Regions from separate parts of the Thalassotalea ganghwensis genome, predicted to be linked through region 3. Evidence: predicted binding sites of a transcription regulator. Region 3 holds the regulator's gene; each other region holds the start of a gene.
The links. The regulator LexA, encoded in region 3, represses DNA repair genes until DNA is damaged. The targets are predictions, from matches to a motif close to TACTGTATNNNNATACAGTA.
Positions count from the first base shown of each region.

Region 1: the regulator LexA is predicted to act here: its motif matches at 6,238-6,257, upstream of ruvA (Holliday junction branch migration protein RuvA).
Region 2: the regulator LexA is predicted to act here: its motif matches at 5,879-5,898, upstream of ACSLUH_RS02780 (DNA recombination protein RmuC).
Region 4: the regulator LexA is predicted to act here: its motif matches at 6,496-6,515, upstream of dinB (DNA polymerase IV).

Region 1 covers NZ_JBQRUM010000002.1:69,431-77,585, forward strand. The annotation lists gene pal (peptidoglycan-associated lipoprotein Pal) at 1-276, opposite strand, end outside; gene tolB (Tol-Pal system beta propeller repeat protein TolB) at 326-1,672, opposite strand; gene tolA (cell envelope integrity protein TolA) at 1,695-2,531, opposite strand; gene tolR (protein TolR) at 2,559-2,984, opposite strand; gene tolQ (protein TolQ) at 3,002-3,682, opposite strand; gene ybgC (tol-pal system-associated acyl-CoA thioesterase) at 3,672-4,082, opposite strand; gene ruvB (Holliday junction branch migration DNA helicase RuvB) at 4,543-5,550, opposite strand; gene ruvA (Holliday junction branch migration protein RuvA) at 5,579-6,196, opposite strand; gene ruvC (crossover junction endodeoxyribonuclease RuvC) at 6,357-6,884, opposite strand; gene aspS (aspartate--tRNA ligase) at 7,242-8,155, opposite strand, start outside.
Region 2 covers NZ_JBQRUM010000002.1:186,124-194,278, reverse strand. The annotation lists gene cysB (HTH-type transcriptional regulator CysB) at 1-450, shown strand, start outside; gene ACSLUH_RS02800 (L-serine ammonia-lyase) at 539-1,915, opposite strand; gene ACSLUH_RS02795 (CoA pyrophosphatase) at 2,026-2,634, opposite strand; gene pabB (aminodeoxychorismate synthase component I) at 2,704-4,098, opposite strand; gene ACSLUH_RS02785 (fumarate hydratase) at 4,222-5,733, shown strand; gene ACSLUH_RS02780 (DNA recombination protein RmuC) at 5,932-7,302, shown strand; gene ACSLUH_RS02775 (magnesium transporter) at 7,454-8,155, shown strand, end outside.
Region 3 covers NZ_JBQRUM010000006.1:173,219-181,373, forward strand. The annotation lists gene ACSLUH_RS08310 (phosphate ABC transporter substrate-binding protein) at 1-178, opposite strand, end outside; gene ACSLUH_RS08315 (substrate-binding domain-containing protein) at 583-1,593, opposite strand; gene lexA (transcriptional repressor LexA) at 1,813-2,427, shown strand; gene coxB (cytochrome c oxidase subunit II) at 2,912-4,474, shown strand; gene ctaD (cytochrome c oxidase subunit I) at 4,487-6,076, shown strand; gene ACSLUH_RS08335 (cytochrome c oxidase assembly protein) at 6,090-6,647, shown strand; gene ACSLUH_RS08340 (cytochrome c oxidase subunit 3) at 6,677-7,561, shown strand; gene ACSLUH_RS08345 (DUF2909 family protein) at 7,613-7,822, opposite strand; gene ACSLUH_RS08350 (SURF1 family protein) at 7,868-8,155, shown strand, end outside.
Region 4 covers NZ_JBQRUM010000026.1:10,922-19,076, forward strand. The annotation lists gene ACSLUH_RS18245 (Na(+)-translocating NADH-quinone reductase subunit A) at 1-440, shown strand, start outside; gene ACSLUH_RS18250 (NADH:ubiquinone reductase (Na(+)-transporting) subunit B) at 443-1,654, shown strand; gene ACSLUH_RS18255 (Na(+)-translocating NADH-quinone reductase subunit C) at 1,647-2,414, shown strand; gene ACSLUH_RS18260 (NADH:ubiquinone reductase (Na(+)-transporting) subunit D) at 2,414-3,037, shown strand; gene nqrE (NADH:ubiquinone reductase (Na(+)-transporting) subunit E) at 3,041-3,664, shown strand; gene nqrF (NADH:ubiquinone reductase (Na(+)-transporting) subunit F) at 3,731-4,954, shown strand; gene ACSLUH_RS18275 (FAD:protein FMN transferase) at 5,098-6,135, shown strand; gene nqrM ((Na+)-NQR maturation NqrM) at 6,164-6,385, shown strand; gene dinB (DNA polymerase IV) at 6,531-7,586, shown strand; gene ACSLUH_RS18290 (MBL fold metallo-hydrolase) at 7,902-8,155, shown strand, end outside.

The DNA of each region.
Region 1 (8,155 bases), on a different contig from region 3:
AGAGAACTCACTGTTGATGCTTGATTTGTCAAAATCGAAGTAAACAATATGTTCAGAACGTAATCTTTCAAGCTCTTGACGTTTTTGCTCTTCAATCTCTTGCGCACGCGTCATCGCACTTGTTTGCACGTTGTCTTGCGTTTCTACAGTTGTTTGAGTTTGAGCATTGGTATCTACTTGGCTATCTGAATCAGAGTCAGAGTTTGAACTACAAGCAGCTAATGTCATCATTGGAAGCGCAATAGCAAGAGCTTTCATGGTTTTATTCAAGCGCATTATTTTTTCCTTATTGTTTCTACAATTTTTAAATTAATTCTTAATATTATTATAAAAATGGCGACCAAGCCGGTGCTTTAACCTCACCATTTAATGCTGGCAAGCGAGCTTTAAATCGACCATCGACCGACACTAAACTAAGTACTTGGCGTCTATTATGCAAAGTACTATAAATTATCATACCGCCATTTGGTGCAACACTAGGCGATTCGTCCAAACGAGTTTTGGTCAACACCTGAAACGTGCCAGTATCCAAATCTTGTTTAGCAAGATGATACTTCCCTCTTGTTCTGTTTACCATCACAAGTTCACGACCATCTGGTGTCAGCGAGCCACCTAAGTTCATTTCTCCATTGAACGTTAATCGTCGTTTTTTACCATCGATTAAATTTACGCGATATAGCTGCGCTTTTCCACCCCGTTCTGAACTAAATATCAACGAATTACCATCTGGACTCCAACTTGGTTCTGTATCAATGGCACGATGACGTGTAATTCTACGTAGTTTTTTAGTGGCTAACTCCATCACATAAATTTCAGGATTACCATCTTTAGACAGTACCATAGCTAATTTTTTGCCATCTGGCGAGAACCTAGGCGCACTATTTATCCCATTAAATGAGCTAATCAACGTGCGTTTACCCGTATAGATGTCAATCGTAAAGATTTGAGCTTGATGATTCTCAAAAGTTACATAAGCTAATTTCTCGCCTTTAGGGTGCCAATCAGGTGACATTAGCGGCTCTTTGGAGCTTAGTAATACGTGCTCATTGTAACCATCATAATCTGCAACAACGAGCTGATAGGGGTAATTTCCTGAATCGCGAACGATCACATAAGCAATTTTAGTCAAAAAAGCACCGCGAGTACCGGTTAACTTTTCATAAACGACATCACTAATTTGATGTGCATAGCGTCTAAATTGATCAACAGCGATCTCTACACTGCTTTGGTGATAAATATGATCAGATGATTCAATTAATCGACCATTACTTAACATTTGTTTTTGGCCACCAGTAATTTGACCGCGAATAACATCGACCAATTGATACTCTACTCGATAACGACCAACGCCAGTTTGACTTACCTGGCCAACAAGAATGGCTTCTACCCCTTCACTTGCCCAGGCGGCATAATCAATTTCATTATCTTTATTTGGCATTTGAGGGAAGCGTACCGAGCTTATCGGGTTAAATTTACCACTGCGCATCAAATCGTCACTGATGGTTTTAGATAACGATTCTGGCATCTGCCCAACGCCATTCCATTTAAAAGGTACGATAGCAATTGGGCGAGCTTCATTTAAACCTTCTGTAATAACAATTTCTAATGTAGCGAATGCTTTAGAGGTGATTAAGCTCATCATCAAGAGTACGAACAGGCTTATTTTTTTCATAGTAAATTACAGTCTTCTCTTATTAAAATTCAGGTACTACGGTTAAGCTGATAGTACGCATTTCTTTAAAAACTTCGGGATCTTTTGAAACTGGCAAGGTTCCAGCTTTATAAACAGCAGCCTTAGCTGCGTTACATACTACTCTATTGCCCTGCCCGATCACAACATTAGTCACAAAACCAGATGGCGCCAAGCTAATAGTGAGTCGACACGACTTACCTTCCATCGTGGCTTTATCAGTAATTAAGTTACGTTGGATCGTTTGCGTAATTAATGCTGTATATCGACCAATTTCGGTCATCATCTGTTGACGTCGGGCACGCTGCCTACTCGCCATTTCCTCTGCCATTTGTTGCTCAAGCAAACGTTGTTGTTCGGCACGCTCTTTCGCTTCTAACTCTTTTCTTTTGCGTTCAGCTGCTTGTTTTTGTTCAAGCTCTTTTTTACGTTTAGCTTCTTTCTCTCGACGGGCTTTTTCTTCTGCAGCCTTCTTTTCAGCGGCTTTTTGCTCTGCTAATTTTTTCTTGCGCGCTTTTTCAGCAGCGATTTTACGGGCTTTTTCTGCCTCAGCCTTACGCTTCTTCTCTTTTTCTATCCTTAGTTTTCGCGCCTTCTCTCGTTTAGCGGCCTCAACTTTCTCTATTTCCTTTCGCTCTTGCGCTGCTTTTTCTTCTTTTATTTTATTAATTTGCGCTTCAATGGTTTTACGCTCTACCGCTACCGCTTTTATCGGTTGCATAGGCATAGATTGCATCGGTGTTGGTTTTGGTATATCAGAAGTAAAATCACCTAAAAACAACGTTGCTAAAACAACAACATGTAATAGCACGCTTTTAGAGGTTGGCGATAATTGAGCCAAATAAGTTATCCACTTTAACTTCAACGCTTAATTCTCCGGCGAATCGGTCATAAGGCCCACGGAAGGTACTCCGGCTTGTTTTTGTAAGATAACCATCAGTTGAATCACAGCATCATAAGAAACCGCACCATCTCCATTAACCACAACGGGTGTATCGGGTGCTTTTTCAAGTTGAGCTTTTACCAACGCAGCCAACTCATCAGCTTCCATTGGCTCATTCTTACTCGCCCCTACGGCTAAGTAATAGCGACCTTGAGCATCAACTGAAGCCACCAATGGTGGTTTAGTGTCTTTGCTTAACGGTTCAGCGTCAGCTTTAGGTAATTCTACTTTTACCCCTTGCGTAATTAATGGTGCCGTTACCATAAAAATAATTAATAGCACCAACATCACGTCGATATAAGGAACAACGTTTATTTCAGCGACTTTTTTTCTTCTTACACGATTGTACATAGCTAAAAAGTCCTCGCTTAGTGTTGTTCACTCACAGTTTGGCGCTGCAAAATACTTGAAAACTCTTCCATGAAGTTAGCGTAACTATTCTCAAGTTTTTCTACTTGGTGACTAAAGCGGTTAAACGCCATAACTGCTGGGATAGCAGCGAATAAGCCCATTGCTGTGGCGATTAACGCTTCGGCAATACCCGGAGCAACCATTGCTAACGTCGCTTGCTCTACTGCACCTAACGCGATAAACGAATTCATAATTCCCCAAACCGTACCAAACAAGCCAATGTACGGGCTAATAGAACCAACCGTCGCCATTAAGGGTAAATGGGTTTCTAATTCATCAACTTCACGAGACAATGAAACTCGCATTGCTCGATGAGTTCCATCGATAATGGCTTGTGGTGAGCTAACATGACTTTTTCGTAAGCGTGCGAACTCTTTGAAGCCAGCAACAAATAAACTTTCAATACCGTAAACATGCGCTCTCGCACTTATTTCACTGTAAAGTTTACTAAGATCGGCACCACTCCAAAATTTATCTTCAAATACTTGTAACTGCTTACGGGCATCAGCTAGTACTTTGCGGCGTTGAAATATCACCGCCCAACTGGCAATAGAAAAACCTAACAAGGTCAACATCACCAATTTTACTAAAAGACTTGCTTGCAAAAATAAATCAAAAAAAGAAAGTTCAGCTGACACGTTTTAATGCTCCTAATATCGTTTTGGGGATGGCACACGGCTTGGCTAAAGCCAGATTGACACAAGCTATCTTCACAGTTACGTGACACAATAATTGTTGTTTTTCAGAAAATAATTGTTGTTTGAAAACAACACTCGCACTCTTAAGTTGTTCAATTGTTGTGGTTATTTCAAGCAAATCATCAAGTTTTGCTGACGCCAAATTGTCCATTTCAACACTTCTGACCACAAAACCAAGATTTTGTTCTAAAAAATAAGATTGGTTAATGCCAAGACTTCTCAATAACTCTGTTCGAGCCCTTTCAAAGAACTTTAGGTAGTTGGCATAATAAACGATACCACCGGCGTCGGTATCTTCGTAATATACCCGAATTTTATAGTGTGCTATCTCGTCTGACATTAATTATTTTTGATAAGTAAAACTATTGTAATTAAAGGCCTGCGATATAGTAATAGAATTGCTTGGCAACAAACAAGTGTTTCTGCGATAAGATTGTAAGAAAATACAAAATAGTTGCTTTCTTATTCATATTCTGTAGAGTGGTGTTCGTTATCTATCAATAGCACCCATCCATTAGTTTTTCTAATCCGAAGTATATAATTTTTTTAGATTGCCTAAAGTAATTACTCTAAGTAGAATACACTTACTTTCTGAGCTAGCGCAATGATTTGATTTTCTCCCCTGATATCCAGTCATTAGCCAGAGGTAACTTGAGTAGATACTTTGTAAGTTTATTTATTCTCTCTGACATGTTTTTCTGGAAATAGAATTCCTTCTATCAACTTTAGAATTAAGTTGGCCCGCACAGTTGTGCGGGCTTTTTTTTGTCTAAAATTCGGGTGGCTAAAAGTCAGGTTTGCTAATCAGTCGGTTTATTGATTTTAAAATGCTGATACGCTTTATCTGTAACAATTCGACCTCTGGGCGTACGCTGTAAAAACCCTTGTTGAATTAAAAATGGCTCAAGTACATCTTCAATAGTTTCTCGTTCTTCACCAATTGCCGCAGCGATGTTATCAAGACCTACTGGTCCTCCCATAAACTTATCAATAATTGCTTCAAGCAACTTTCTGTCCATAATATCAAAACCTTCATTATCAACTTCAAGCATGCTTAACGCATTCGCGGCGGTTTGCTGGGTAACAATCCCTTGCGTTTTTACATCAGCATAATCTCGAACTCGTCTAAGCAATCGATTAGCTATTCTAGGGGTACCTCTTGAGCGCCTAGCAACTTCAAATGCCCCTTGGTCGTCAATAGTAAGGTTTAAAAAATGGGCTGAACGGTTAACAATATCTGTTAAGTCTTTATTATTATAAAACTCTAAGCGCTGGACAATGCCAAAACGGTCACGTAATGGCGAGGTTAACGCACCTGCTCGGGTGGTCGCTCCAACTAAAGTAAAAGGCGGTAAATCAAGTTTAATTGAACGAGCTGCGGGCCCCTCACCGATCATAATATCGAGTTGGTAGTCTTCCATAGCCGGATAAAGAATTTCTTCGACAACTGGGCTTAATCGATGGATTTCATCAATAAATAAGACATCGTTTTCTTCAAGATTAGTCAATAACGCGGCTAAATCACCTGCTTTTTCCAGCACAGGGCCCGACGTGGTGCGAATATTTACGCCCATTTCGTTGGCGACAATATTGGCTAATGTCGTTTTACCTAAGCCAGGTGGACCAAATATTAATAAATGATCAAGGGGCTCTCCACGTTGCTTGGCCGCTTGAATAAAGATCTCCATTTGTGATTTAACATGATCCTGCCCTGTATAATCAGTGAGCATTTTCGGGCGAATGGCACGATCAACACTTTCATCTTCTTTTGTTGATACCGGTTGAACTAATCGATCAGCTTCTATCATATTGTTTTAAACTTTATTTAGGGTCTGTTTACAGCATCGATTTAAGTGCTTCGCGAATTAAATCTTCACTGTTCATGTCTTTTTGATAAATCATTTTAATGGCTTTATCTGCTTGCGATTGATTGTAACCTAAAGAAACCAGCGCGTTAATAGCATCTCCTTTAGCATCATTTACAAGTAATGGCTGCGCTGCATTAATGTTGGTATTAACGGTAAAGGAAATATCGGCACCATCGCTATGCCAATCTTTTAACCGGTCGCGCATTTCAATCAGTAATCGTTCAGCTGTCTTTTTCCCGACACCAGGTATCTTAACAATCGTACTTAAATCATCATGCATTACGCAGCTAACAAACTGCTCAGCTGACATACCAGATAAAATTGCCAAGGCGAGTTTCGGGCCGACACCATTAACCTTAATTAATAAACGAAACAGCTTACGCTCGGTCTTATTAGAAAAACCATACAATAACTGAGCATCTTCACGGACGACAAAATGGGTGAAAATTATCGCTTCTTGATTGACATCAGGTAAGGCGTAGATACTCGTCATCGGCATAGTAACCTCATAACCGACACCTTGGCATTCAATTAAGATTTCAGGGGCGACTTTTTCAATTAATAAGCCACGTAATCGACCAATCAAAATAATTTCTCTTAGAAAAGTACAACATGGCGTTACCATAGCACTAGATAAATATACAGTAAAGTATATTTATGATTAACCATAGCCGTTGGTATAATTAAGCGACAGCGACAAAGTATTCATATACCAATTACATTAAATGTAAATGAACAATAGGCTACTAACGTAGGCGCCTGCGCACGGTTTTAGTTGCTTGACCAGCCATTTTTGATAATGAATCATGGCTATGAGCATGACAAAGTGCCACTGCCAGCGCATCTGCTGCATCAGCTTGAGGAGAAGCCGGAAGCGACAAAATTGATTTCACCATGTGTTGTACTTGTGTTTTATCAGCAGCACCACTACCAACCACCGATTGCTTGATTTGTCTTGCTGAATATTCTGCGATACTTAATCCAGCATTGGTCGCCGCAACAATTGCTGCGCCTCTCGCCTGCCCGAGTTTAAGCGCTGAATCAGGGTTTTTCGCCATGAATACTTGCTCAATCGCAAACATGTCAGGTTTAAATTGAACAATTAGCTCAGAAACGCCAGCAAAAATAGTCTGCAATCTAAGACCTAAATCATCACCAGCCGATAATGCCTTAATGCAGCCGCTTCCCAAATACGTAATTTTGCGACCATCTTGGTCGATAACGCCGTAACCTGTGAACCGAGATCCTGGGTCAATACCTAAAATAATACTCAATGCATACCTACTGTATTTTTTGTATTCTGGCCTATATAACCGCAGCTCTACATTAGAAATGCATTTCTAACGCCTATTTTTACTTACTTCTGCGTTCTATTATCTTGAAATAGCAAGCTATTCCTAAAGCAATGCGCCTTGAATTCAGTAAAAAGTAGCACGCTATAAAGACATGGTAAACTTCGGTGTTTGATTTTATACGTTTCGTGCTATGTCTAATACAACCTGAGGTTATGTAGGCAATAAAAATGCAGCTAAAGAAGCTTTAGCTGCATCAATTAGATTTATATTAATCTACGCCAATTAACAAGTGAATAGAAGCGTTAACACGTATTCTTGTTACTTTTCGTTAGTCACTTAATCTTGCGCTTTTTCTTGAGCTAGGGTTTGAATACCTAATTCAACTAACTGCTCTGGGTTTGCATTACCCGGTGCATTGGTTAAAGGACAAGCCGCTGTTGTCGTTTTTGGAAACGCCATTACGTCACGAATTGAGCTTGCGCCTGTCATTAACATCACTAAGCGATCGAGACCAAACGCTAAACCTGCATGAGGAGGCGCACCGTACTGAAGCGCTTCAAGTAAAAAGCCAAACTTTTCTTGCGCTTCTTCATCACTGATCCCTAAGATACGAAATACAGCAGATTGCATCGCTTGGTCGTAAATACGAACAGAACCACCACCTAATTCACAACCGTTCAATACCATGTCATAAGCATCTGATAATGCTGTGGTTGGATTGGCTTCAAGCGCTTCAGGTGTCAAATTGGTAGGTGCCGTGAATGGATGATGCAATGCATGCATATGGCCATCAATTTCTTCAAACATTGGGAAGTCAACCACCCAAAGCGGTTTCCACTCGTCGCTAACAATGCCGAGCTCTTCACCTAATTTAAGGCGCAACGCACCTAACGCTTCGGTAACAATACTGTAGTTATCTGAACCGAAGAAAATGATATCACCAGTTTGTGCATTAGTGCGTTCTAGCAAAGCATTAACCGCAGACTCAGATAAGAATTTTAGTATCGGAGATTGTAAACCTTCCATACCCGCGTCACGATCATTAACTTTCATCCATGGCATACCTTTAGCGCCATAGATACCGACAAATTTGGTTAACTCATCAATTGCCTTGCGAGAGAATTTATCAGCACCACCAGGAACACAAATAACCGCGACGCGCCCTTTTTCGTCATTTGCCGGACCAGAAAACACTTTAAATTCAACATCTTTTAAAATGTCAGCCACGTCAACAATCTCTAATGGATTAC
Region 2 (8,155 bases), on a different contig from region 3:
CATCCATTGGCCACCAAGCAAAACATCACCATTGAAGATATCGCCAAATACTCGTTGGTGACTTATGTTTTCGGATTTACTGGTCGCTCAGAGCTTGATGCAGCGTTTTCTAATGCCGGGGTTAAACCAAAGATAGCGTTTACTGCTACTGACGCAGATGTTATCAAAACCTATGTCAGACTTGGTGTTGGTATCGGCGTTATTGCAACGATGGCAATGGATAAAGAGCTTGATAAAGATTTGGTTACCATAGATGCAAGCCATTTATTTAAAGCGAGTACCACGAAAATAGGCTTTAGACGCGGTACATTCTTAAGAGGCTACATGTTTGACTTTATTGAGCGCTTCGCACCACATTTAAATAGAGATTTAGTCACTCGTGCGGTGCTGTTAAAAAACAATGCCGAAATTGAAGAGATGTTCGCTAATATTGAGCTACCAACACGTTAATCTTGTTTGACTACTTAACGTAAAGCCATAAAAAAACGCCAATAATCATTGGCGTTTTTTAGTTGCTAAGTGAGAAAGTCTATTCCTATTAGCATTCGATAATATTGACTGCTAAACCACCGCGAGATGTTTCTTTGTATTTGGTTTTCATGTCGTTACCAGTTTCCCACATGGTTTTTATGACCTTATCTAGAGAAACTTTCTGTGTGCCCGTGCCGCGAAGCGCTAATCTCGCCGCATTGATCGCTTTTACTGCACCCATAGCGTTACGTTCTATACAAGGCACTTGCACCAATCCACCGACTGGGTCGCATGTAAGCCCTAAATTGTGCTCCATACCTATTTCAGCGGCGTTTTCAACTTGCTTAGGACTTGCGCCCATCAGTTCTGCTAAAGCGCCCGCAGCCATCGAACAGGCAACACCTACCTCAGCTTGGCAACCACCTTCGGCGCCAGAAATAGTGGCATTGGTTTTATATAATATTCCGATGGCGGCAGCGGTGAGTAAATAACGAATGCAATCATCATCCGTCACTTTTTTAACAAACTTATCGTAATAACAAAGTACGGCTGGGATGATACCAGCGGCGCCATTTGTTGGTGCAGTAACCACACGGCTGCCTGCGGCGTTTTCTTCATTAACTGCCAAGGCAAAAAGATTAACCCAATCCATTGCACGCAGCGGATCATTACTTTTTTCTACGGATAGCGTTCGATAAAGCGCCGGTGCGCGGCGACTGACTTTTAAGCCCCCAGGAAGAATACCTTCCGTTTTAATACCTCGGGTAACACTGGCATACATTGCTTTCCAGATGTCTACTAGTTGTTTTCTAATTGTCGCCTCATCATTTAAACATTTTTCATTGTCCATCATAATGGTACTAATGCTTAACCCTTTTTCTTGTGCGATGCTGAGTAATTCATCGGCACTTGAAAAGGTGTGAGGTCGTTTGATGTTAGTGTGTAAAGATAGCGCTTTGTCTTTCTCTTTTTCAAAATCACAATCTCTTACGATAAAGCCACCACCGATGCTGTAATAGGTTTCCTCTAGCAATAAAGTCTCATCTTGGTAGGCGAAGAGTGTCATCGCATTTGCATGAGCTGGCAAGGTTTTGCGTCGGTGATAAACAATGGCATTGTTTTTCGGAAAGCTTATAGGCTTTTGAGCCATTAAGTGGACACTTTCTTGGCTGATGACATCCGCTAAAATACTATCAATTTTTTCTACCGCAATGGTTTCAGGGGCTTCACCATGAAGGCCTAAAATCACCGCTTTTCCTGTGCCATGGCCAATCCCCGTCTGTCCGAGTGAACCAAATAGTTCACAACGTACCGTGGTAACCTTGTCTATTAGCTTTTGCTCAATGAGATGTTCGCCAAATAGTTTGGCTGCTTTCATAGGCCCAACCGTGTGAGAACTCGATGGACCAATGCCAATAGAGAACATATCAAATACACTTATCATGCGTTAATTCCGAATTATTGCCAGTTAATGGTTGTTTGTTAAAATTATTTTCGAATATATTACCCGAAACTTAATCAACAGTTAACCATAATGTTGTTATATTATAGTCTTTAATTGCCGCGCTGGAGAGGGTTTTCGCTTAGCTGATGCACGAGACCTTTAATGATGGCTGCTGTTGCCCCCCAAATGTTGTATTGTTTATAGGGCAGGTAATGCACGTGCTGGTATTTGTTGCGGTGAAACACTTCTACACTGAAGTGATTTTCATTATTCATAAAATGGCTTAAAGGAACTTGGAACACTTCAGCCACTTCATTGGGATCTAGCTTGTAATCTACCGCTTGATTGATAAACGCGAGCACAGGCGTTATCTTAAAACCGGTTAACGTTTGGTAAAATGGCAATGTGCCTAGTACGTTAATATCTTTTGACGATATGCCAATTTCTTCTTCAGTTTCTCTCAACGCCGTTTCAATGATGTTGCGGTCACTTTGTTCCACCTTACCGCCTGGAAAACTTATTTGACCTGCATGATGTTTTAAATGTGATGCTCTTTTCGTTAGTACAAATTGCAGTTGGTTATCAAGTTCTATTATCGGCACTAACACAGCAGAAGGTTTCAGGTTGATGAGTTCGACGTTGAAACTAACCGAGTTGGTTAGCGCATTACTCAGCGTAAATTGTCTGATAAAACTGGCTTTATCAATCGAACTATTCATGCGTCAATCCTAAGGCTAAATGCGTCAGCCACCTCGTCGTTTGCCTGTCAGATAACACTTTGTTAGACATTAAAGTTTTTCTAGCACAGGTAAAATCTTATTCACTTTATCATAGCTTTCTTGATACTCAGCATCAACGACTGAATCAGCAACAATGCCTCCTCCTGCCCAACAATAAATTTTCTGATCGATAGCGACTAGGGTTCTTATCGTTATGCTAGTGTCCATATTGCCACAAATAGACAGGTAACCGATGGAGCCACAATATAATGCTCTACGGTGAGGTTCTATTTCATCAATTATTTCCATTGCTCTTATTTTTGGGGCGCCGGTAATTGACCCACCTGGAAAAGAAGCACGTAACAAATCGGTAGCACCATATTGAGGTGCGAGTTTTCCGACCACGGTACTGACTAAATGATGAACCGCAGGAAAACTTTCGATAGCAAATAACTGTGGCACTTTTACGGTACCTGCTTGGCAAACTCGGCTGATGTCATTGCGCAGTAAGTCAACAATCATTAAGTTTTCAGCGCGGTCTTTTTCTGAATTTTGTAGTAGGGCTTTATTATGGTTGTCTTGCTCAATAGCGTCGCTTCTCGGTTGCGTGCCTTTTATCGGCTTGCTTTGAACATCATCGCCAATAACACGCAGAAAACGCTCAGGTGAAACACTTGCTATTGCGCATTGGTCAGTGCGAATAAAGGCAGAAAATGGTGCTTGGTTTTTCTTTCTAAGGGCAAGGTAAGCTTGGTATTCATTGCCTTGATAATCGGCACTAAAACGTTGGGTTAAGTTAATTTGATAACAGTCGCCATCAAGCAAATATTGTTGAATTTTATTAAACTTCTCAATGTACTGTGCTTTGGTTATCTGTGCTTGCCAATTGCTTGTTAGCTTAAATGGTGCCTGCGCTGTAGCTTTGTTAATAGCGTTGTCAATTTCTAAGGAAAGCTTCACTCTTTTCGAATCATCGCAAAGTAAATAGTATGTTTGGTTAAGTCGATCAAAGATAATGCCGTGACGATAAATTCCCACCGCCATTTCTGGCATATTAATATCCCGCTTTGCATGACGAGGCAAGGATTCAAAGCGTCGACCTAAATCATAAGAAAAATAACCCACACAGCCACCATTAAAGGGCAGAGGTGATGAAGTTATGCGATAATGCTCAAATAGCAATTTTTGTTGCTGCTCAACCAATAAAAGCGGATCTTCTTTAGACTGTGAGCTAATGCCAGTCGTTTTTTCAGTGATCGTTGTCACCGCACCATTGGTAACCAGCGTAACCTCGGGCTGCCACACCATTATATCAAAGCGACTGTCTTGATGGTTGTTGTGGCATGAGTCTAACCACATCGCCCACGGCGTGTCTGAAAACGCTAAAAATAATTCAGAAGGCTTAATTATTTGACTAAACTGTAAAGGCGTTGCCTTAAGCTCAAATTTTATCTGGTTTGACAATGGTTTTACCTTTAGCTAAAAACTGGCAGGCTTGCTACAAGCAAGGTATCATATCGGCAAAATTTTAACTTTCAACAAGAGATTGTTGAATCTATCAAATTATACAAGAAACAAAGGATAGTCATGGCTATTATCAAACAACAAGACTTGATTGAGAGTATTGCTGATGCTTTGCAGTATATCTCATATTATCATCCATTAGACTTTGTTCAGGCGCTAGAAAAGGCTTATCACAAAGAAGAAAGTACTGCAGCGAAAGACGCCATCGCGCAAATTCTTATCAATTCTCGAATGTCAGCAATGGGTAAACGTCCGATTTGTCAAGACACCGGTATTGTCACTTGTTTTGTTAAAATTGGTATGGCGGTGCAGTGGGATAAAACCGACATGACTGTCCAACAAATGGTAGATGAAGGTACTCGCCGCGCGTATTTAAATCCTAGCAACCCATTACGAGCATCCATTGTCGCAGACCCAACCGGCAAGCGCCTTAACACCAAAGACAATACGCCGTCGGTTGTTCATATTGAGATGGTTGAAGGCGACCAAATAGAAGTGCTTATTGCTGCTAAAGGTGGTGGTAGTGAAAATAAAACCAAAATGGTTATGCTCAACCCGAGTGATTCGATAGCAGATTGGGTTGTTAAAACATTACCTACAATGGGTGCTGGCTGGTGTCCACCAGGTATTTTGGGTATCGGTGTTGGTGGTACAGCTGAAAAAGCAGGTGTACTTGCTAAAGAAAGCTTAATGGAGCCTGTCGATATGCAAGAATTAATCGAGCGTGGGCCACAAAATGCAGAAGAAGAATTACGTTTAGAGATTTACGAGCGTGTTAATAAATTGGGTATTGGTGCTCAAGGTTTAGGCGGCTTAACCACAGTCGTAGATGTTAAAATCAATTCAGCGCCAACGCATGCAGCGTCTAAACCTGTGGTAATGATCCCTAATTGTGCGGCAACGCGCCATGTGCATTTCCACCTCGATGGCTCAGGGCCAGCACAGTTAACGCCACCTAAACTAGAAGATTGGCCAGACATCACATGGGAAGTGGGTGAAAATGTTCGACGAGTTAACGTTGATAACTTAACAAAAGCTGATATCGCCGATTGGAAAACAGGTGAAACGGTTTTACTAAGCGGAACCATTTTAACTGGTCGTGATGCCGCCCATAAGCGTATTCAAGATATGTTGGCAGCAGGTGAAGAATTACCAGTTGATTTTACCAATAAATTTATTTACTACGTTGGCCCAGTAGATGCCATTGGTGATGAGGCGGTAGGGCCTGCGGGTCCAACGACTGCGACTCGCATGGATAAATTTAGTGAGATGATGTTATCCCAAACAGGGTTACTCGGTTCAATTGGTAAATCTGAACGTGGTCAAGAAACATGTGAAAACATTAAAAAGCATAAATCAATTTACTTGATGGCAGTTGGTGGCGCGGCTTATTTAGTCTCTAAAGCAATTAAAAAAGCCAAAGTAGTCGCTTTTGAAGATTTGGGAATGGAAGCGATTTATGAATTTGAAGTAGAAGATATGCCAGTTACGGTAGCGGTTGATTCAACGGGAGAGTCTGCTCACGTCACCGGCCCACAAATATGGCAAAAGAAAATAGAAGTTCAACAAGCTTAACTTGTTAGTCGTTAGCAAATAAAGCTAACTGAAATCACTGAACTTAAAAAGAGCTATTGGCGAATACCAGTAGCTCTTTTTTATTTAGTTTTATTGAGGAGGAGAATTACTGAGCGCTTGATGTACTTACTAAGTTATGCTCTAATGCTGTAAATAAAAACAGTGTTTTTTTGGCGAGATTGTTAAATGAAGAATGCAATGACATTTTTGGAACATGTTGCACTAGAGTATTGGCTAGTGGCTTTTGTGGCAATTAGTATCGTCTTCACACTGATATTATTGTTGCTGCTTCGCCATATCAAAAGTACGGCAATTTTAATTCAAGACTTTTCTCAACAACAAAGTATCGAGACACAGATCGAACAACAAAAGTACGCACAATTACAACAAGGTGTGCTCGGCCATTATCAAGAGCTTTCAAAGCAGCAGTTTGAATTAAGAGCTCAATTGGAGCAACAAATAGCTGATTTAAAAATAAAAACGTTGCGCCAGCAAGCTGATTTAAGTGAAAAACAGTTAGCCACTTTGCACCAGCACCAACAAGCATTTTTAGAAAAGCAAAACCAGTCAATTAGTGAGTTATTTAAACACTTAAACGAAAATCATCAGAGTAATCGCCAAGAACAAGCGAAGTCGATGCAAGCGGCAAGCGAGCAGATGTCGAAGAAAATCGCAGAGTTAACTCAGTCTACCGACAGTCGTTTGAAAGAGATTAGTGCACAAGTGGAGAAACGCTTAGCGGAAGGGTTTGAGAAAACAACCAAGACCTTTAATGATATTGTTAAACGATTGGCACTGATTGATGATGCGCAAAAGAAAATTACTGAATTGTCCACAAACGTAGTCAGCTTGCAAGAAGTGTTAGCCGATAAACGTTCGCGAGGTGCTTTTGGTGAAGTTCAACTCAATGGTTTGATTCGTAATGTCTTGCCTGAACAAAGTTTTAGTTTACAGCATACGCTGTCGAATGGAAAAGTTGCTGATTGTGCGTTATTTTTACCACCACCAACGGGAACTGTGATCATTGATGCTAAGTTTCCCTTAGAAAGCTATCGGAAGATGACTGATGTCAACGTTGCTGACAGTGATCGCAAAGCGGCAGAGCGGCAATTTAAAAACGATATCAAAAAGCATATCAATGACATACATGATAAATATTTGATTCATAATGAAACATCAGACGGCGCTATTATGTTTATTCCAGCAGAAGCGATATTTGCTGAAATCCACGGTCATCACAGTGATTTAGTCGAATATGCTAATAGCAAACGTATCTGGCTAACCTCGCCAACGACATTAATGGCAATATTAACTACCGCGCGCTCGGTGTTGAAAGATGAAGCCACCAAAGAGCAAATTCATATCATTCAAGCGCATTTATCTGGTCTTGCTGCCGATTTTAACCGCTTCAAAGTTCGCTTTGACAATTTAGCAAAGCATATCGATCAAGCAGCAAGTGATGTTAAACAAATACATACTTCAGCACACAAGATTACCTCCCGTTTTGAAAAAATTGAGCAGGTTGAGCTTAGCCATCCCAAAGAAGACAACACGCTGTTATCTTCTTAAGAGCTGCTTATCGTTGTTAGTCTTTAATTGATGACGTGTAAAAATATCGATAATCACTCAACATCCGCTAGTGTCCAACTGTAATTTATAGTTAAATATCAACAGAGAAGACCGATAAACGCTTGCTTGATACGGATACAAGGAAAAATCATTGGATTTACTGACCGAATATATTCATCAATTTGAACAACACTTCGCTGAAGAAATGCCGCTGGAGCAATTGATCCAACAAGCCGAGCAGCAGTTAGCAGCAGAGCAAGTGGCTATTTTACTCGAAGCGTTCCCAATCAGCGAACGTATGAAACTTTGGGGATTGTTAAAACCTGAGCTGCAACAAGATGTTTTCCTTGAAATGAAAACAGAGTCGCGGCAAATGTTACTTAATGCCTTAGATGATCAAGATTGTTTACCACTCTTTGAAAAGCTTGATGCGGTTGATTTACTTGAACTTAGCGAAGAGTTAAGCGATCGATTTATTGATTATGCTGTTACAAAAATGACAGCAAAACAACGGGCTAACCTTAAAAAAGCTCAAGATTATAGTGATGCTGAAGTAGGGCATTGGCAAAGCTTTGATGAAAAACAAATTCCGATCACATTAAAGGTTTCAGCGGCTAAAAAGTTATGCGCTAAAACCTTGCCTTCACTGACGGATACGCTTTACCTAACCGACGAAGATTCAAAATTAGTGGGCGAAATCAACATTAACCAATTAATAACGCTAGATGGTAATGAGTTATTAAAGAATGTTACTTACAGTCAACCTCAATCAATAGCAGCATCAACGTCAATTGATGATGCTGCCGATGAGGTCGTCATTTCAGGGCGTGCAGCATTACCTGTAGTTGATGAA
Region 3 (8,155 bases):
CCGCTGGTAAGGAATTCTCCAAAGTAAAAGGTGTGGCTTCAGCACCATTGGCAAATTTTTTCGCTTTTCCTAAAAATATTTTTTTAATGTCGGCGGTATCAAAAGTTGATTGATTTTGCGGATGTACAATCACTGCTATTTCTGCATTGGCAGTGGCTATAATTGTAAAGTAGGTCATCGAGCTGAATAGTATGATATTCATCACGGTATAAAGTGTTTTAGATACCATGTTATTTCCTCAGTGTTAGTTAAAAAGAGGCTAATACGCTAAAGCTATGATCAAGCGCATAATGTTAAGCATAGTATTGAACAATAATTCTACAAGTTTTAATTGATCAAAGTAGGTTATTGAATCTATGAAGAATTATTCACAAGGTTTTTTAGCATCGTTAACTGAGCTGCCGTTGGTGGAAGACTTAGGCCATTAGCTCTCAATAGACGCAATTACTTATTGTCCTAGTTTTACCGTACTTCAGCGAAGCTAACTATTACGTTGTTATCGCGAAAATAACACTTTGACTCGTTTTTGCCATGCAAAGATAAGCGTTTTAATAGCGTTATTTCTTGAATTTTAGACAATGTCTAATAATTAGTGGTACAGGTTAGGCTATTGGATTGCGTGCAGTAGTGATAATCTAAATAATAATGAGATTTTGCGGGTTGTTTATTATTTTTTATATATTGATAAAGTAGCTCCGCTCCCTTGCGCCCCATCTCAAAAGGCATTTGTCCGATATTGGCGGTAGATAATCCTTGGGCCAAACTTCTAAGCTGTATTTCTTCGGTATCTGCAGAAACAATGACGATTTGATTATTGGCAATTTGCTTTTTAAAGGGGCTTAATTGTTTATTGTAATCACTATTAAATTGAGCGAAGCCCGCCACAGCAAGAAATATCGGTGGATTCACTGTTTTGATTATTGATTCAAGTTGCAGCAACGCTGTAGAGCGCTTTCCCAGACTGTACAATGGACAACGTTCTGATTCTATCCAACCCCTCTGTCCTGATAATTTTTGCTCTTTTTGCCCTGACAATGAAAAGCGCACACCCGCGATACGTTCATTTAAGTTCGGTGTTGTGGGGTGTCCAGATTGAAGGCAAATGGCGGTTAAATCTTTCTTGGCAAATTTTTTAACATAATTGCCTAGTGCAACCCCAAAATCAAAGTTGTTGGTGCCGACATAGCTCAAGCGATACTGTTGATGCTCCGGCAGTAGATCTGAATCAAAGGTAATCACGGGTATCGCTTTTTCTTTAGCTTCGCGCAAAGCGCCCTTGACCAAGTATTCTGAATCGGTAGTTGATATTAAAAGTGCATCGACTTTGTTGGCGATCATTTGATTAATTTTTATCATTTGGCCACGAATGTCCTGGTAGTCGTCGGCGCCATCATAAAGACAGGTTATTTCTGAATGCTTTTTTGCATAGCTTTGACAGCCTTTGAAAGATTGTTGATAAAAACTATCATTTTTCGTTTTTCCAATGACCCCTATGGTGATTTGTGCAACGCTATCAGTTGCTACTAAATAACCCAATATGGTTAACAGCCACATCACGCGGTACAAGAGATAGGCTGTTACTTGGTTGAACAAAGTCGCTCCAAATAAGAAAAGTTTAATAGACTGAATAAAAGAGATTAATGCAAAACCTTTTATAAAGGAATAAGGATTTAATTTTTTATTAAACTTTTATTAATACCGCTTTGATCATACGGTGTTTGCAAAAACCGAAGGAAAGCTTGCGTTTATTTACAGGCTGTATACAATGACAGTGCCACTGTGTAAAAATACAGGAAATATTATATGACAGAAATGCGCCCCTTAACGTCTCGCCAACAGCAGATTTTTGATCTGATCAGAGAAAAAATATCTGAAACCGGCATGCCACCAACGCGAGCAGAGATCGCTGAATTTTTTGGTTTTAAGTCAGCCAATGCTGCCGAAGAGCATCTAAAAGCTCTTGCGAAGAAAGGCTATATAGAAATGTTACCAGGAACGAGTCGCGGCATTCGTTTGGCTGAAGAAATGATGGAAGAACAAGGGCTGCCGTTAATTGGTCGTGTTGCAGCTGGCGAACCGATATTGGCGCAAGAGCACGTAGAAGACCGTTATCAAATTGATGGAAATTTATTTCATCCAGCAGCGGATTATCTTCTACGAGTTAACGGAGAAAGCATGAAAGACATCGGAATTTACGATGGTGATTTGCTTGCTGTTCATCAAACCACCGATGTTAAAAATGGACAAGTCGTTGTTGCACGCGTAGAAGACGATGTCACGGTTAAAAGGCTTAAGCGTGAGGGAAATGTCGTATATTTGCACGCGGAGAATGAAGACTTTGCTCCGATAAAAGTTGATCTTACCTCTCAAAATTTCAATATCGAAGGACTTGCGGTCGGTGTTATTCGTGCTGCAGATTGGATGTAGAAATTATCAATGCAATGAGGCAAATTTTTTATCGTAAGTCGTGAAAAGTTGTCTCATGCAAGGTTTTTATAACCAAATGTCTATATTCAGCTATTATTGTTGAGTAAATGCTGATTATCTCTCCAGTTGGCTAAATTTTATACAAAAATATTTCGAAAGTTTTCAGCCCGTAAAATTAAATAATAGAGTATTTGCTCATTTCTTAATCACCCCTCTCAGGCCTTTGTTTTAGCGCCTTAGTACCTTTTAGAGTTTACACTCTATTGTTATTATTAGCTTTTTTTAAAATATTTTAAAAAATTATGAATTGACCTAGATCAATAATTAAGTAATTCTAGAGCAGAAAGTAATCAAAAAATAATGAAAAGGCTAACGTTAATCTGATTAATAAATAGCCATAGGAAAAAATAAAAACAAACTGTGAAACGGATGAGCAGCTTAATACTGATCATGCGTTTTGCCATTTAGGGTAAGGAGAGGTCGAGTGAAAAGACGTTATCTCAGTTGGCTGTTAGGGATGTTAGTTCCCAGCATCGCTTTAGCCGACTCGCAGTTGAATTTAACAAAAGGTGTAACCGAAGTTAGTAATGAAGTATATGGTTTACATATGCTCGCTTTATATATATGTACTGCAATTGGTGTAGTCGTCTTCGGTGCGATGATTTGGTCAATGATCTTTCACCGCAAATCAAAAGGTGTAGAAGCGGCCACGTTTCATGAAAGCACCAAAGTTGAGGTCCTCTGGACTGTTATTCCCATCATTATCCTTATAGCCATGGCGGTACCCGCGACAAAAACTCTTATTGCTATGGAAAATAACGATAATTCCGATTTGACTATTCAGGTAACGGGTTCGCAGTGGAAGTGGCATTATAAATATTTTGATGAAGATATCGAGTTCTATTCAGTGCTTTCGACTCCGCGAGATCAATACGAAAATCATAATGGTATTGGTGCTCAAAAAAGTGAAAACTACTTATTAGAAGTGGATAAACATCTTGTTATTCCTGCAAATAAGAAGGTTAGATTTTTAATCACTTCAGATGATGTAATTCACTCGTGGTGGGTTCCCGCATTTGCCGTTAAACAGGATGCGAATCCTGGTTTTATTAACGAAGCTTGGACAAATGTGCCTAAACCAGGGATATACCGTGGCCAATGTGCCGAGCTCTGTGGTAAGGATCATGGTTTTATGCCAATTGTGGTTGAAGTAAAAACAGAGGCAGATTATACCGCGTGGCTAAAACAGCAACGTGATATGAAGGAGCAAGCCTTAGCTGCCGAAGCTGCTTCACTGAACGCTGAAGCCTCTATGGATGAGTTAATGCAGTTAGGTGAAACAACATATACTGCATACTGTGCAGCGTGTCATCAGCCAAATGGTCAAGGTTTACCGCCAGCGTTTCCAGCGCTTAAAGGCAGTAAAATTGCCTTGGGAGATGTCAATGAACATATCAACATTGTCTTTAACGGCAAAGCAGGCACTGGCATGCAAGGCTATGGTAAGCAACTTAGTTTGAAAGAAATTGCTGCTGTAGTTACCTATGAGCGTAATGCATGGGGCAATGATACTGGTGATAAAGTACAAGCAGCTGATGTGAATGCATTTGTTGGAGGTTCTTCAGCCATAGAAAGTGCTGGTGAACAAATCAAAGACGCAGCCGAAGAAGTTATTGAAGAAGTCAAAGATGCTGCCAAAGCAATGGTCAGTGAAGACTTATCGAAAACTTATACGATGGAAGAGCTTATGGCCAAAGGTGAACAAGTATACCAAACAGCTTGTTTAGCCTGTCATCAAGCCGGTGGGCAAGGTTTGCCACCAGCATTTCCAGCGTTAAAAGGTGGGCCGATTGTTACCGGTGATATCGCTGCTCATATCGATATTGTTGTCAATGGCAGTAAGAAGAACCCAGCAATGGCAGCTTTTGGCAGTACCTTGTCGAAAACAGATATTGCTGCAGTGATTACTTACGAGCGTAATGCTTGGGGTAACAACACAGGTGATCTTATTCAACCCGCTGATATTGATGCAGCAAGTGCTAAGTAGGGAGGCAGAATAATGACTACAGAAGCTATTCACGACTCGCATGAGCACGATCATCATGATCATAAAATGACGGGTATTAAGCGTTGGTTATACACAACGAATCACAAAGATATTGGTACGCTTTATTTATGGTTTGCCTTTATCATGTTATTGGTGGGTGGCGCATTAGCGATGCTAATTCGTCTTGAATTATTTCAGCCAGGGTTGCAGTTTGTTCAACCTGACTTTTTTAACCAATTAACCACAGTACATGGGTTAATTATGGTGTTTGGCGCGATAATGCCTGCATTTACCGGTTTTGCCAACTGGATGATTCCGATGATGATTGGTGCGCCAGATATGGCATTACCGCGTATGAATAACTGGAGCTTTTGGATCCTTCCATTTGCCTTCACGATATTGATTGCTTCCTTTTTTATGGAGTCTGGAGCTCCTAATTTTGGATGGACATTCTACGCACCACTTTCAACGACGTATTCAAATGGTAGTACAGCATTCTTTGTATTTGCTGTTCATATTATGGGGATTTCGTCGATTATGGGGGCGATTAACGTTATCGTCACTATTATGAATATGCGAGCTCCGGGCATGACTTACATGAAAATGCCATTGTTTGTGTGGACGTTTTTCATTACCGCTTATTTACTCATTGCTGTAATGCCTGTGCTTGCTGGTGTTGTTACCATGGTTCTGACCGACACGTATTTTGGTACAAGCTTTTTCGACGCCGCTGGCGGTGGAGATCCAGTCATGTTCCAGCATATATTCTGGTTCTTTGGTCACCCTGAAGTTTACATCATGATTTTGCCTGCTTTTGGCATCGTTTCGACCATTATCCCAACATTTGCACGCAAGAAATTGTTTGGCTATAGCTCGATGGTCTACGCGACAGCGTCGATTGCGTTCTTATCGTTTATCGTTTGGGCGCATCATATGTTTACCACGGGAATGCCGCTGTTTGGTGAGTTGTTCTTTATGTATTGCACGATGTTAATTGCTGTGCCAACTGGCGTGAAAGTATTTAACTGGGTTGCAACCATGTGGCGAGGAGCAATGACGTTCGAAATACCAATGTTGTTCTCTATCGCATTTGTTATTTTGTTCACCATCGGTGGATTTTCAGGATTGATGCTGGCATTAACTCCGGTTGATTTTCAGTACCACGATACCTATTTTGTCGTCGCGCATTTCCACTATGTTTTAGTGACTGGTTCATTGTTCTCGATTTATGCGGGTACATACTACTGGTTACCAAAATGGACTGGTCATATGTATAGCGACAAACTGAGTAAAGCCCATTTTTGGTGTTCACTTATTTCCGTCAACATACTGTTCTTCCCGATGCACTTCCTTGGATTAGCTGGCATGCCACGCCGAATTCCAGACTATGCATTACAGTTTGCTGATTTTAACAAATGGGTAAGTATTGGTGGTTTTGCATTTGGGTTGTCGCAACTGATTTTCTTAGCTGTCGTGATTAAATGTATTCGCGGTGGAGAGAAAGCGACCGCAAAACCATGGGATGGCGCTGAGGGGCTAGAATGGACCGTAGCAAGTCCTGCGCCTTATCACACATTTGATAAACCACCTAAAATCGATTAACGAGGAGTCGATGATGAGTACAGAGCAAAATCATAATCAAACGCAACAAGCGACTAAAAAAACGGTTAAGAAATTAGTTTTAGTAGTTTTTGCTATGTTCGGTTTTGGTTTTGCACTGGTGCCACTCTACGACGTGTTTTGTGATATTACCGGGCTAAATGGCAAAACTTCTAATACCGCTGCAAGTGTCAATGAACATGGTGTTGACGAAACTCGTGTGATTACCGTGCAGTTTATTAGTCGCAACGCTAAGGGTATTCCATGGCAGTTCGAGCCAATGGTTAATGAAGTTAAAGTTCATCCTGGTGAAATGAAATTAGTAAAATTTTATGCAAAAAATGAATCATCTGCACCGATTGTTGGACAAGCCGTTCCTTCAGTTTCACCAGGACGAGCAGCGATTTATTTTCAAAAAATTGAGTGTTTTTGTTTCAATTCTCAACCGTTAAATGCAAATGAAGATGTTGAAATGGGATTGCAGTTTTATGTAGACACTGAACTTCCAGAAGATGTTTCAACCATCACGTTATCATACACCTTGTATGATATAACCGCTTCGGTTGAGTCATAAGCGAATTCGCGAAAGCACAGGGGAAAGTTATGACAACAAAAGAATATGAGAGTTACTATGTGCCCGCACAAAGCCATTGGCCAATCGTTGGTGCGGTAGCTTTATTTCTGATCGCCATCGGTGCGGCTAACTATGTTAGCGCCTTAAAAGCGGGTGAATCAGGCATTGGTGGTTATATTTTACTCGCCGGTATTGCCATGGTTATCTATATGATGTTTGGCTGGTTTAACAATGTCATTAGCGAGTCAATGTCAGGAAAATACAGTGCTCAGATGGACAACTCCTTTAGGCAAGGAATGAGTTGGTTTATCTTTTCTGAAGTTATGTTTTTTGCTGCTTTTTTTGGCGCATTATTTTATGCGCGCATGTATGCCGTACCATGGCTTGGCGGTGAAGGTAACAATGAAATGACCGGGCAAGTATTGTGGCCAGAATTTACTGCCGAATGGCCGTTATTAAAAACTCCTGATGGCACGGAAACAACGGCGATGGGGTGGTATGGCTTACCATTAATCAATACTATCTTGTTATTGACCTCTTCAGTAACCGCTCATTTTGCCCATGTGGCATTGGAGAAAGAAAAACGTGGGCAGCTCAAGTTTTGGTTAGGATTAACCATAGTGTTAGGTTTAGCGTTCTTATTCCTTCAAGGGTTGGAGTATGCGCATGGTTATGCGGATGAAATGAAGCTTTACCTGACCAGTGGTATTTATGGTAATACCTTTTACATGCTGACGGGGTTTCATGGTATGCACGTTACTCTGGGGACGATAATGCTTATTGTCATGTTCATCAGAGTATTTAAAGGGCACTTTACTCCGAAAAACCATTTTGCTTTCCAAGCAGCGAGCTGGTATTGGCATTTTGTTGATGTGGTTTGGGTACTGCTTTTTGTCTTCGTATATATTATTTAGGCCTAATGCGTAAAGCTAACGCTCTATCAAAACGGTAGAGCGTTAGCTTTTTTAATAGGGGCGAGAATTAGGAGTAATAACGCCGGTTAAAATGCCGATAAGCAGCAAAATTACAATAATGACAGAAGTCATAACGCGACGACCAATAAACTTAGACATGCTCGGTTGATTCGGATCATTTTTATTCATCAAGACAAGCGCTTTAAATAAGTTGTATATCATAAAGATTAGTAACCCTATGATAATTATTTTAATAAACAATTGCTCCTCACTTAGCTTAACCACATGCATAGTTGGTGATCGTTGATGCATATTCGCAGTTATATAGCGCATCTAAATTGGTATCTAGTCCTTGTTACTTTGCTTGTCTTTGCCGGATTATGCAAGTTAGGATTTTGGCAGTTAGCGAGGGCGGTGGAAAAAGAGCAACGATTATCCCGAATTGAGAGTTATCACGACAAGCAACATTTTAGCTTGAAGCAAGTATTAACCATGACTGCTGTAAACGAGGATATTAATGACTTACCGATCAAAGTTAATGGAGAGTTTGAGCAGAACATTCTTTTTTTATTAGATAATCAGGTTCATCAAGGA
Region 4 (8,155 bases), on a different contig from region 3:
GTTCACTATTACAAGGGAAAACTGCAAAAGGCGTACATGCATATTTAGGTCGTTACCACGTTCAAGTTGCGATAGTACTTGAAGGGCGTGAAAAAGAGTTTATGGGGTATATGTATCCAGGCCCTAATAAATTTTCTGTAACGCGTGCTTACATGTCGCATTTTTTCCCAAGCAAATTGTTTAACATGACGACGACAACTAACGGCAGTCCTCGTGCAATGGTACCAATTGGTAACTACGAGCGCGTTATGCCATTAGATATTTTACCCACCTTATTATTACGTGACTTAGCGGCCGGCGATACCGACAGTGCTCAGTCATTAGGTGCCTTAGAGCTAGACGAAGAAGATTTAGCATTGTGTACGTTTGTTTGCCCTGGCAAATCAGACTACGGTGTAATGCTTCGTGATTGCCTAACCATTATTGAGAAGGAAGGTTAGTCATGGGCTTGAAAAAGTTTATTGAAGATATTGAACCGCATTTTGAAAAAGGCGGTAAACATGAAAAGTGGTTTGCTTTATATGAAGCTGTAGCCACTGGTTTATTTACTCCTGGTTACATCACTAAGGGTAAGACACATATTCGAGATAGCATCGACTTGAAACGCATTATGATCACTGTGTGGTTAGCGGTATTTCCAGCGATGTTCTTTGGTATGTATAACATTGGTTTGCAAGCTACAGAAGCATTAGCACTTGGCAACACTTTACCAGAAACGTGGCAAGTGGGCTTGTTTCATGCCTTAGGTGGAAGTTTAACTGCTGAAACTGGTTGGTTTGGTATGATGCTCTATGGGGCATGTTTCTTCTTACCGATTTACGCCACGACATTTATCGTTGGTGGCTTTTGGGAAGTATTGTTCGCAGCAGTGCGTAAGCATGAAGTTAACGAAGGCTTCTTCGTTACCTCTATCTTATTCGCATTAATCTTGCCAGCGTCAATTCCGTTGTGGCAAGTTGCCATAGGTATTACTTTTGGTGTTGTTGTCGCAAAAGAAATTTTTGGCGGGACAGGTAAAAACTTCTTAAATCCAGCGTTAGCGGGTCGCGCATTTTTATTCTTTGCTTACCCAGCACAAATCTCTGGTGATTCAGTTTGGGTTGCAGTCGATGGCTTTTCAGGCGCAACTGCTTTAGCAAAAGGCGCAGCGGCAATTCCTGGTACTATTGATTACAGTGTTAATGCTGATTGGTGGAACGCGTTCTGGGGCTTTATTCCTGGTTCTGTTGGTGAAGTTTCAACAGCCGCAATTCTTTTAGGTGGTGCTTATATTTTATATAAAGGTATCGCGTCTTGGAGGATTGTTTTAGGTGTGTTTGCCGGTATGGTTGTAACGTCTATGCTATTTAACGCAATTGGCAGTGACACCAATGCAATGTTTGCCATGCCTTGGTATTGGCACTTAGTTGTTGGTGGTTTTGCCTTTGGTATGATGTTTATGGCAACAGATCCCGTGTCAGCATCATTTACCAACACAGGTAAATACTGGTTCGGTGCTTTAGTCGGCATTATGGTAGTACTTGTACGAGTGGTGAACCCTGCGTTCCCAGAAGGTATGATGCTAGCTATCTTATTTGCTAATTTATTCGCGCCATTGTTTGACTATTTTGTTGCTCAAAGCAACATCAAACGGAGGCTTGCACGTAATGTCTAGTAAAAAAGAATCATTCGGAAGAACGATAGCATTCGTTTTTGCAGTATGCTTGGTTTGTGCTGCATTAGTGTCAATAGCCGCTTCTGGCTTAAAAGACAAACAGGTTGCTAACAAGTTACTTGATCAACAAACTAAAATTCTAGAAGCTGCGGGTTTACTTGATACAGCTGGTAAAGATATCGTTGGAACCTTCAATAAATACGTTGAAGCAAAAATGATTGATTTAAATTCAGGTGAGTATACTGACGGTAATCCATTATTGTTTGATGAACGTCGTAACGCTCGTGATGTCACTAAATCTGACAAACCGGAGAACGATATCGCGGGTATTAACCGTCGTTCTCATAATGCGGTTATCTACTTAGTTCGTAATGATGCGGGTAAGGTAGATACGGTCGTCTTTCCTATCGTAGGTTCAGGTCTTTGGGACTTAATGTACGGTTATGTTGGCCTAGAAAATGACCTAAATACGGTTAAAAGTGTGGTTTACTCTGATCATAAGGAAACTCCGGGCTTAGGCGGCGAAGTCGTTAATCCAAAATGGAAAGCTAAGTGGCCAGGCAAGAAGATTTACAAAGAAAATGGCGATGTAGCGGTGAAAGTCGTAAAAGGTGGTGCTAAGCAAGGTGATATTCACGGTGTTGATGCATTATCAGGTGCTACGTTAACCAGTAATGGTGTAGAAAACACGCTTCGTTTCTGGTTTGGCGAAGAAGGCTACCAACCATATATTGCTAAAAATCGTGGAGGGTTGAACTAATGTCTTCAGATGCTAAAAAAGTTTTAACGAGTCCTATCGTTGACAACAACCCGATTGCACTTCAGGTGTTGGGTATTTGTTCGGCGCTAGCTGTTACCAGCTCAATGGTTAATGCCTTGGTAATGACCTTAGCTGTGGTATTTGTAACTGCATTTTCAAACTTATTCATTTCAATTATTCGTAATCAAATACCATCGAGTGTGCGTATTATCGTACAGATGGCGATTATTGCGTCATTGGTAATTGTTGTTGACCAAGTGTTGAAAGCGTTTTCTTATCAGTTATCTAAAGAGTTATCGGTTTTTGTTGGTTTGATTATCACTAACTGTATCGTTATGGGGCGCGCTGAAGCGTTCGCGATGAAGGAAAAGCCAGGTGTTAGCTTTTTAGATGGTATTGGTAATGGTTTGGGCTATGGCTTTATTCTTATTACTGTTGCTTTCTTTAGAGAGTTATTAGGCTTTGGTACATTGTTTGGTATTGAAATTTTACCATTGATTCAAAATGGTGGTTGGTATCAAGTCAATGGTTTACTGGTGTTGCCATTTAGCTCATTCTTCATTATCGGTTTCATTATTTGGGCGATTCGTCAATGGAAACCAGCGCAAGTAGAGAAGGATTAATCGATGGAACATTATCTTAGTTTATTAATAAAGACGATATTCATTGAGAACATCGCATTATCTTTCTTCCTTGGGATGTGTACTTTCTTAGCGGTTTCTAAGAAGGTAAGCACGGCTATGGGCTTAGGTGTAGCGGTAATCGTTGTATTGGGTATTGCTGTACCAACTAACCAAGTGATTTATCAAGCGATTCTTGCACCTGGTGCATTAGATAGCGTGCTTGGTATTACGGATCCAAAAGAGTCGATAGACCTTAGCTTTTTATCATTTATTACCTTTATCGGTGTTATTGCTGCATTAGTGCAGATTCTCGAGATGGTATTGGATAAATACTTCCCTGCTTTATATCAAGCGCTAGGTATTTTCTTACCGCTAATTACTGTTAACTGCGCAATTTTCGGTGCAGTATCGTTTATGGTGGCGAAAAACTTAACATTTACTGAGTCAATCGTTTATGGCTTAGGTTCTGGTATTGGTTGGGCGATGGCCATCGTTCTACTAGCAGGTATTCGTGAGAAGATGAAATACTCTGATGTACCGGATGGCTTGAAAGGCTTGGGGATTACGTTTATTACTGCAGGATTGATGGCGTTTGGCTTTCTTTCTTTCGGTGGTATTTCGTTATAATAAGATTAACGCAGAAGGGGTTATTTAATAACGCCTTCTCCTAGAGTAAGTACAAAGGAAAAGTCGATGGAAATTATTCTCGGCGTAGGCATGTTTACTGCGATAGTTTTAGCTTTGGTACTAGTGATCTTATTTGCTAAATCAAAGTTAGTTGCTAGCGGTGACGTGACTATTTCAATTAATGGCGACCCAGACAAAGCGGTAACGACTTCAGCGGGTGGCAAATTACTTGGCGTACTAGCCGACAAAGGTATTTTTGTACCTTCTGCTTGTGGTGGCGGTGGTACATGTGGCCAATGTCGTGTGCACGTGCATTCAGGTGGTGGTGATATTTTACCGACAGAAATGGGCCATATTACTAAGCGTGAAGCCAAAGAAGGTTGTCGCTTATCATGTCAAGTTGCCGTTAAGCAAGACATGGATATTGAACTAGAAGACGAAATCTTTGGTGTTCAACAGTGGGAATGTGAAGTTATCTCAAACGATAACAAAGCCACTTTCATTAAGGAATTAAAGCTTAAAATTCCTGATGGTGAATCTGTTCCGTTTAGAGCGGGTGGTTATATTCAAATTGAGGCGCCACCGTATCACGTTAAATACTCTGATTTTGATATCGAAGAGCAATATCGTGGTGATTGGGAACACTTTGGTTTCTTTGATGTTGAATCTAAAGTTGATGAACCAACGTTACGTGCGTATTCAATGGCAAACTACCCTGAAGAAGAAGGTATCATTATGCTTAACGTGCGTATTGCCACACCTCCTCCAGGGAAGTTACATTTACCAGCAGGTAAAATGTCATCGTACATCTTTAGCCTGAAACCAGGTGACAAGGTAACGATTTCAGGACCATTTGGTGAGTTCTTTGCAAAAGATACTGACGCAGAAATGGTATTTATTGGTGGTGGTGCAGGTATGGCACCAATGCGTTCACATATTTTCGATCAGCTTAAGCGTCTTAAGTCTAAGCGTAAGATGAGTTTCTGGTATGGTGCTCGTTCATTACGTGAAATGTTCTATGAAGATGACTACAACATGTTAGCTGCTGAAAATGATAACTTTGAGTGGCACGTTGCCCTTTCAGATCCTCAACCGGAGGATAACTGGGATGGTTTAACTGGTTTTATTCATAACGTACTTTATGAGCAATATTTAAAAGATCATGAAGCGCCTGAAGATTGTGAATATTACATGTGTGGGCCACCAATGATGAATGCAGCTGTAATTCATATGCTTAAAGAATTGGGTGTAGAAGACGAAAACATTCTATTGGATGACTTCGGCGGTTAGACAATAGCGTTAACCAACAACCCGTTAATAAAAGGTGGCGCAAGTCACCTTTTATTTATCTTATTAAAGAGTTTGTTTAACTAAATAGCTTAAGCGACATGTTCAACAGGTTATTTATTTAAATAAATTTTATTGAGAGTGCTATGAAAAATATTAAATCATTTGTTATCGCGCTGGCGTTAATAACGCTGGTCGGGTGCTTTCCTAGTAATGATAATGCTAAACAGCAAGTTCACTTGCAGGGCATTACCATGGGAACAGTGGCCTATAACGTTAAATATATTACCGAGCCAATTGGTCAAGAGGACATCACCGTACAACGTCAAACGATTCATCGTGGCATTGAAGATGTGTTAACTAATCTTAACCAACACATGTCCAATTGGATACCAGATTCAGAATTGTCTAAGTTTAACGCATCGACAAGTACTGACCCAATTGAGATCAGTGAAGATCTTGCACGAGTGATGGCTGAATCGATTCGATTAGGTAAGCTAAGTAACGGTAAGTTAGATGTCACGATTGGACCACTGATCAACCTTTGGGGGTTTGGCCCAGAGAGTAGACCAGAAACACAGCCAAGTGAGCAGGAACTCATGACGGCGCAAGCACGAATTGGCATTGATTATTTGCAACTAGAAGGTAATTCGTTAGCCAAAAAAATTCCTGATCTATACGTTGATTTATCGACCACGGCAAAAGGATATGCTGTCGATCTAGTTGCTGAGTATCTAGAACAACAGGGGATTACTAATTACTTAGTTGAGATCGGTGGCGAGATGCGTTTAAAAGGATTTAAGCATACCGGAGAGCTTTGGGTTATTGCCATTGAAAAACCAATAACAGAAGAGCGCGCTGTCCAGCAGTTTATTGTCCCAAAAGATAATGCCGTTGCAACGTCAGGTGATTATCGCAAGTATTTTGAAGAGAATGGTCAGCGTTTTTCTCACATTATTGACCCTCATACAGGAAAGCCAATAAACCACAAACTGGTCTCGGTTACGGTTATTCATCCATCGTCAATGACAGCTGATGGTTTATCAACGGCCATGATGGTCATGGGTGAAGAAAAAGCCTATGAGTTTGCGAACAAACATAATATTGCTGCTTACATTATTTCTAAATCAGAAAATGGATTTGTCGAGCAGGTAACTGAACAATTTATGCAATATCTAAAGTAGTGCGATAGAATTAAGCACAGAGGTATATATGACGTTATTTTTAATTACATTGGGCTTTTTTGTTGTTGTCACTATAGCAATGGCGATAGGTTATATTATTCAAAAAAAATCGCTTGCAGGAAGCTGTGGTGGCCTTGGTTCATTGGGTATCGATAAAGCGTGTAACTGCGATAATCCTTGTGAAAAAAGGTTAGAGCGGGAGCGAAAAGCCGCGCAAGACCAACAAAAAATAGATATTAAAAATATCTAGTAATGAAAAGGCCGCTTTCAGCGGTTTTTTTATTAGCCTCTAATGACTTTGTTAGTCAAGTAAGATTAATTTAGTAAAAATGGCATTGATTTTATTTTGACAATTAGTAATACTGTTTATTAATACAGTGTTCAGGGTTGTTAAAATGCGTAAGATCATTCATATCGACATGGACTGCTTTTATGCAGCGGTTGAAATGCGTGATAATCCAGAGTATCGCAATATACCTATTGCCGTCGGTGGTAATAGTGCGAGAGGCGTGCTTTGCACATGTAATTATTTGGCAAGAGAGTTTGGTGTTCGATCGGCGATGCCAAACCATAAAGCAAAAGCATTATGTCCTGACTTAGTTATTGTTAACGGTAGAATGTCAGTTTATCAGCAAGTTTCTAAGGAAATTCAGCAAATTTTCCAACGATATACACCGATAATAGAGCCTCTATCGTTAGACGAGGCTTATTTAGATGTTACCGACTGTCAACTTCACAATGGCTCGGCAACGTTAATTGCTCAGCAAATTCGCGATGAAATACATGATGTCACTGGCCTAACGGCATCAGCAGGTATCGCACCACTTAAATTTGTAGCCAAGATAGCTTCTGATCTGAATAAGCCTAATGGCCAATGCACGATAGCCCCCAATGAGGTACATGAGTTTTTAGAAGGTTTATCACTCAACCAAATCCCTGGCGTTGGAAAGGTGACATTTGAACGCCTAAAGAGTCGAGGCTTTCATACCTGTGGTGATGTGCGTCGTTCTGATGAGCGAACTTTAATCAATTGGTTTGGAAAATATGGCGGTGTCATTTGGCGGCGTAGTAATGGTGTAGATGAGCGGGAAGTGACTGTCAGTCGTGAGCGCAAATCTGTTGGCGTCGAACGTACTTTTGAGCATGACCTGTCTAATCTTGCCGAAATGGAAAAGATAGTGTGCGAAAAGTTAATACCAGAACTTAAACGGCGAGCTGAAAAATATTTAACAAAGCGCGCGATGAACAAAATTGGGGTAAAAGTTAAGTTTAACGACTTTCAACAAACGACTAAAGAGCAATCGTTGACCGAGATTGACGTTAGACTTCTTGTGAATTTGTTAAGGGAAGCCGTCGAGCGGGGTCAAGGAAAAGCGGTGCGATTGCTAGGCGTTCATATAGGTCTGGCAAAACCTAATAAAGGCTCAGAGCAGATTTCCTTTGATTGGTAGCTGGGTGAATGTTTTTCATCACGGTGAAATCAAAAGGCATCTATTGTTTAAATGCCATCCCATTAAAACTCATTTTAATTATTAGACTATCGACTTTATAGTTGTATAGCTAACTATGTTTGCTATTGCCGAGCTTACGGTTACAGAACAACGGACCTTAGGTATGAGACTTTAATTACTTAGCTCTTTTATTTTACTAATTTCTCATTATCTCATTAGCAAAGTATCGAGCAAAATCGTAAGCTTTACTGTAGCTTATTTGCTTTGCTGCTATAGTTTATTTTACTAACAGCTCACCGAAATAAAGGAAGAGTAATGAAAAAATTAATGTCAACAATGATGGCTGTGCTAAGTTTTGCCGTTAGTGCAACGTCAAATGGTAATTTCGATGATTTAAAAGTAGTTAAAACGCAAGGTGACGTTTATATGCTATCAGGGGATGGCGGCAATATTGGGGTCTTATCAACAACACAAGGTTTGTTGTTAGTCGATAACAAGTTTAGTCCTTTGGCTGTACAAATTGAAGCGGCGATGAAATCAATTAACGACAAGCCATTAAAGTATGTGGT